Regions from separate parts of the Terasakiella magnetica genome, predicted to be linked through region 2. Evidence: predicted binding sites of a transcription regulator. Region 2 holds the regulator's gene; the other holds the start of a gene.
What was found. Region 2 encodes LexA, which represses DNA repair genes until DNA is damaged. Its sites were predicted from a motif close to ATGTTCTANTTTGGTTC; they were not measured.

Region 1 (3,277 bases), on a different contig from region 2:
ATTTTTTTCCACAGATCAAAAGCTTCGTCATCTTCATGATAAACCGTGACGAGCAGTTTGTCTTTGGGCAGGCCGAATTCCTTAGTGATCAGGTTCCAGGCGAGCTCAATGGCATTGTCTTTAAAATAATCACCAAAAGAGAAGTTCCCCAACATTTCAAAGAATGTATGGTGACGCGCTGTAAAGCCAACATTTTCAAGGTCGTTATGTTTACCACCGGCGCGCACACATTTTTGTGATGTGGTCGCACGGCTATACTCACGTTTTTCAACCCCTGTGAAAACATTTTTGAACTGCACCATCCCTGCGTTTGTAAACATCAAGGTCGGGTCATTTCGTGGCACAAGAGGAGATGAATCTACAATCTCGTGACCATTTTTACCGAAATACTCAAGAAACGTTTTACGGATGTCGTTCGCACTTTGCATAGGTCTTCACTTTAAGTGGTTATCATGAATTCAAGAGTGTCGTTTTTACCGTGCAAATTCTGCCCTGTCCAGCGTAACTCCTGAATCCTTATCATTTTGTATCCAAAAAAAACGAGCCCTAAACAAGGTTGCTTAGGGCTCGTTTCATTATACCATCATGTCGACGAACTTAATCGTCATCCCCTTTGGCAGGTTCACCCGTTGTCATGGCATCAGAAATCAGCCCTGCATTTTGGCGAATAAGGGTTTCAATTTCCTGTGTCATTTCAGTATTTTCACGCAAGAAATTCTTGGCATTCTCACGCCCCTGACCAATGCGTGTGGAATTATAAGAGAACCACGAACCGGATTTTTCAACAATCCCGCCTTTAACACCCAGATCAAGGATTTCACCCATTTTGGAAATGCCTTCACCATACATAATGTCAAATTCAACGGTACGGAACGGCGGTGCCATCTTGTTCTTCACAACTTTCACACGGGTCTGGTTACCCACCACTTCATCACGGTCCTTGATCTGACCGATACGGCGAATTTCCATGCGGATAGAAGAATAGAATTTAAGGGCGTTACCACCTGTTGTGGTTTCAGGGTTACCAAACATCACACCAATTTTCATACGGATCTGGTTGATGAAAATCACCAATGTGTTGGAACGTGAAACCGACGAGGTTAATTTACGCAAAGCTTGGCTCATCAAACGCGCTTGCAGGCCAACGTGGGTATCGCCCATCTCGCCTTCAAGTTCAGCGCGCGGCACAAGGGCGGCCACACTATCAATGATCAAGACATCAACCGCACCACTGCGCACCAATGTATCGGTAATTTCCAAAGCCTGCTCACCCGCATCAGGTTGGGAGATCAACAGATCATCCACATTACAGCCCAGTTTCTGGGCATAAGCCGGATCAAGTGCATGCTCGGCATCCACAAAGGCGCAGGTGCCGCCATTTTTCTGGGCTTCAGCCACAATATGCAGGGCCAAAGTTGTTTTACCGGAACTTTCAGGACCATAAACCTCAACGACACGCCCCTTTGGCACACCGCCGATCCCAAGACCGATATCAAGGCCCAAAGAACCTGTTGAAATAACTTCTGTTTCCACCGCGTTTTCACGCTGGCCCAACTTCATAATGGAGCCTTTGCCAAAAGATCGTTCGATCTGTGCGACTGCTGCTTCCAATGCTTTATTTTTATCCATTGTATCCTTATCCACGAGCTTTAGTGCGGTCTGAGACATATCAGTACTCCCTTATTCCACAAGTAACAGGGCCGTTGCAATTGATTTAAATGTACTCATAATGTTCTCATTAGCAAGAACATTTGTGAACTCATTGTTTTTAAATACTCTTTTTTACAATGTTCTCATTAAATTCTATGCGAATCGGATATAGGAACATCCGATTCTCCATTATTGCGTAGCAAGGAGCTCTACTTTTTTCTTATCTTTTGATTGCCTTTATTGTCCTTTTTTTGATATTCAATCTACAGATGGGCTCAAAAGATTGATTCAGATCAATCAATCTTTCGAAAAGCCCAGTTAATAAGGGACCAAAGAGTAGAAAGTAACACGGGGTGTTTATACAGCATTGTTAAAAACAGCTGTAGAACTCGCGTTTAACGCGACTAAATCCGAAATAAAGCTAACCTTATTGAATTACATGGAGTTTAAAATCAATGTCACAGTATCAAATTCAAGCAAACCTTACCTTTGACACAACCATTAAAAAAGTTGCCCTTAAGGTTACAGCTCAAAATGAAGATGATGCCAAAGCAAAATTCACCCAAAAAGCAGAAGCACATTATACATCTTCACTTGGGAAGATTGTTGAAATTGATTTTAAGGGCGTTGATCGCCTCTAACCCAAAAAAAGCCTGTCTGTTAAATCTCGCCCAGAACTTCTTTCACTTTATAGGCGAGGTCTTTCAGCTTAAACGGTTTAGGCAGGAAGTGAATGGTCGGGTCATTTTCAATACCTTCAGGAATGACGTCTTCAGCATAGCCTGACATGAAGATCACTTTCATATCAGGCACTTGCGTGCGCACCAACTCAATGAGGTCAGGGCCTTTCATGCCCGGCATCACCACATCGGTGATAATGAGGTCAATATTATTGGCCTCTGACTTCATGATCTCCCATGCTAGATCACCACTGGAAGCCTCCAGCACTTCATAGCCCTTCGCGCTCAGTGCACGCGCACCAAACAAACGCACAGGGTCTTCATCTTCCACCAACAAAATGGTTGCCGTTCCGGTAAGATCGGCATGATCAAACAGATCAGGCTGGGCTTTTTTCTCTTCCTTAGGGGCCTCGGCATCTTCTTCGATGGCGGGGAAGAAAATGGTGAAGGTCGTGCCCTGTCCAATAATACTATCGACAAAAATATAACCATCCGTCTGGCGCACAATACCGTAAACGGTTGATAGCCCAAGCCCGGTTCCCTTATCCACATCTTTGGTGGTAAAGAACGGCTCGAAAATCTTGGTCAGGTTTTCTTTTGCAATACCACAGCCCGTATCAGAAACTTCCACACAAACATATTGTCCCGGTGGCATAGTGTCATGGGCCTGCTCAACAGCCTCGTTAATTTCCGCATTCAGGGTGCGAATAATCACTTCGCCTTCCCCATTCATGGCATGTCCGGCATTAACGGCCAAATTCACCACCACTTGTTCAAGCTGCCCTGTATCCACGCGAATTTGGTTAAGGTCGCGACCATGTTCAATGCGCAGATGTACAGTCTCCCCTAAAGAGCGATTCAACATGGCAGACAGGTCTGAAATTACTTCTGAAATATCAACAATTTTGGGACGCAGTGTCTGCTTGCGTGAAAAGGCTAAAAGCTGG
Region 2 (3,277 bases):
TGGGGGCGAAAAAGACGCCTGATCTTATTCCGCTATGTCACCCATTGGCATTGACCTCTGTAAAGGTGGAGCTCACCTGCGATCCTGAGCGCAACGCTGTTGATGTGGAAGGCACCTGTAAGCTTAAGGGCCGTACCGGGGTCGAAATGGAAGCTTTAAGTGCGGTCTCCATTGCTTGTTTGACGGTTTATGACATGTGTAAAGCCATCGATAAGGGCATGACGATTACGGATGTGCGCTTGACCTATAAGGACGGCGGTAATTCAGGAAAGTTTATAGCCTCATGAGTTTGCTGCCCCTTGATGAAGCCTTTGCCAAGGTAGAGGCCGGTATCCATACCCTTGCCTCAGAACAAATCAGTGTGGCACAAGCCGTAGGCCGTGTGTTGGCAGAAGATGTAGCAGCGCGCTTAACCCAGCCGCCATCTGCTGTCTCCTCCATGGATGGATATGCGGTTTTATCCTCTGATATTCAAAACCAGCCTGTGAGCTTGACCCGCGTGGGTGAATCACAAGCGGGTGGCCCCTTTGAAGACACGCTTGTGTCAGGTCAATGTGTGCGCATCTTTACAGGTGCTCCCCTACCCGCTGGTGCGGATGCGGTGATCATGCAGGAAGATAGCGATGTAGAGGGCGATCAGATCACTTTTAAAGAAGTGGCCTTTGAAGGTAAGTTTGTGCGCCGTGCGGGCTTGGATTTTAGTGAAGGTGATGTTCTGGTCAAAACGGGGCAATTGCTCAGTGCGCGTGACATCGGCCTTTTATGTGCCATGAATGTCCCATGGGTTAAGGTCTATCGCAAGCCACGCGTTGCCATTCTTGCCACAGGTGATGAGCTGGTCATGCCCGGTGAAGCGGTACGTCAAAGCCAGATTATCAGCTCTAACAGTTTGATGGTCGCTGCTATGGTTACAGCCATGGGCGGGGAAGCAATTAATTTGGGTATTGCAGGCGATACAGAAGAGTCCTTGCGCGCCACATTGGCCGGCCTTGATGGGGCAGATATCCTTGTGACCTCTGGCGGTGTATCAGTTGGGGAATATGACCTTGTGCGCAACGTACTGGGTGAAGAAGGCTTGGATATTGATTTTTGGCGCATTGCCATTAAGCCGGGTAAGCCATTTATGTTTGGCAAAATCGGTGATACGCCTGCCATGGGCTTGCCGGGTAACCCGGTGTCTTCCTATGTAACAGCCTTTATTTTCTTACGTGCCGCATTGCGCAAAATGCAAGGCTTGCCATTTGAGCAGGATAAACCGATCCGGGCGATCCTTGGTGCAGATGTGCCAAAGAACGGTATTCGCCAAGAATATATGCGTGCTGTCTTTTCACGCGATGATGCGGGTCGTTTAGTTGCAACACCGTATGATAAGCAAGATAGCTCTATGCTGGCAAACCTTGCCCATTGTGAAGGGTTTATCATTCGCGCGGTTCATGGCGAAGCTTTAAAGGCAGGTGATGAGACAGACGTGATTTATGTGAATGACAGTTTGCTTTCGGTCTAAGAAAAGTACTTCTTTTGTTCTTGACGATAAGAGGGAACTAAAGTAGAACATTATATGTGTTTTACTTTTGTTCCTTTTTTATTTTGAAGGATGCGACCCATGCTGACGAAAAAACAATATGACCTGCTTTTGTTTCTGGAAAAGCGTTTAAAAGATACAGGTGTGTCGCCCTCTTATGATGAAATGAAAGAAGCGCTGGATTTAAAATCAAAGTCCGGCATTCACCGCTTGATCACAGGGTTGGAAGAACGTGGCTTTATTCGCCGCCTGCCCCATCGTGCCCGTGCGGTTGAAGTGTTGCGCGTGCCTGAAAACCAAGATCAGCTTAATGCGCCACTGCGCTCAGACAGTTCCAAAATCACTGATTTCAATGAAATGAAAAATCAGGTGGGTGGTGTTGAAGCGGCCATTGGCACCAATACAGATGTTCTACCTGATTCTGAAGCGGTCGAGCTGCCCATGGTTGGCAAGATTGCAGCGGGTACGCCCATTGAGGCCTTACAGGATAATTCTAACCATGTGGATGTGCCGGCAAGCCTGTTGGGGCTTGGTAATCACTATGCGTTGGAAGTTGAAGGTGATTCCATGATCGAAGCAGGTATCAATGATGGTGATACGGTTGTGATCCAGAAATGTACCACAGCAGAAAATGGTGCCATTGTTGTGGCACTTGTGGATCAGGAAGAAGCAACTTTAAAGACATTGCGTCGCAAAGGCGGCGCTGTTGCGCTGGAGCCTGCAAACGCAGCTTATCAAACCCGCACCTTTCAGCCAGAACGAGTGAGAATTCAGGGTCGTCTTGTTGGGTTGATCCGTAAATATTAAGGGCTTTGTGTCTGCACGCTTTAATCCCCGTAAACCGTCCAAGGGCGTTGCCCGCGCTTGTCTTTTACGGAAACGATATGAATGTCACCCTCGTTAAAATAGATGGCATGAGCCCCTTTTGTCTTTAGGTCGTGCGCATCAATAATATGGTGCGGTTTTGGGCAATTGAGCGGGCTATTTAACGGGGTAATCAGCAAGTCTGCATTTTGACAGTCTTCTCTTAAGGCAAGGGATTGCCGGTTAAAAATTACTTGCTGGGTTGATTTATGCAGATAACGGCACCCTTGTTGATCACAGTCTAAAAGTTGATCATATGTTTGTGCCGCTGTATCCATCTCTCCCCAGCGTTTTAGCCAGTTGTTTCGGGTATAGCTGCTGTTGCGCATTTGAGACATAAGCACGTGCCCGTTTTCCTGATGAATAGCACTGAGTTTTCCATCCCCATTAATCAAAATATCGGGTGTCTGGTTAAAAAGGTTAAAGCTTAAACCAATCATAAGAACAGCGATGCCAGTATGACGCAAAGGCCCTGTCATAAAGCAAACGATTATCCCGCCTAATGTGATGAGGATGAGGGAGCCAGTTGAGATGGCCTCAATAGAAAGTTGTGCAAAAGGAAGCTCAGCGGTCTGTTGAGCGACCCAAAGCAGGCTTTCAATCCCCCACCCCATGACCATTAAGGGGAAATATTCAAACCCTATTGGCATCAAAGCGAGTGAGAGTAAGCCAAAGGGCATGACCCAGAATACCGTGATGGGAATAGCCAGAAGATTTGCGCCAATCCCCCAAAGGGCGATGCGGTGAAAATGATAGGCCGCAAAAGGCATGGTCGCGCCTGAGGCAATGAGGCTGGAATTAAAAATCTCTTTCACATAACGCACAGGCGCAAAGGAATTGAAATCGGTTTTGCGATTTTCATAAAATGCCACAAGGGCTGTTACGGCAGCG

Region 1: recA (recombinase RecA) is a predicted target of LexA. The motif match lies at 1,788-1,804, and genes of this name have one in related genera.

What each region holds. Positions count from the first base shown of each region.
Region 1 covers NZ_FLYE01000046.1:195,740-199,016, reverse strand. The annotation lists gene alaS (alanine--tRNA ligase) at 1-428, opposite strand, end outside; gene recA (recombinase RecA) at 598-1,668, opposite strand; gene MTBPR1_RS15380 (hypothetical protein) at 2,106-2,291, shown strand; gene MTBPR1_RS15375 (hybrid sensor histidine kinase/response regulator) at 2,311-3,277, opposite strand, start outside.
Region 2 covers NZ_FLYE01000001.1:372,786-376,062, reverse strand. The annotation lists gene moaC (cyclic pyranopterin monophosphate synthase MoaC) at 1-287, shown strand, start outside; gene MTBPR1_RS01465 (molybdopterin molybdotransferase MoeA) at 284-1,504, shown strand; gene lexA (transcriptional repressor LexA) at 1,604-2,329, shown strand; gene MTBPR1_RS01455 (ComEC/Rec2 family competence protein) at 2,350-3,277, opposite strand, start outside.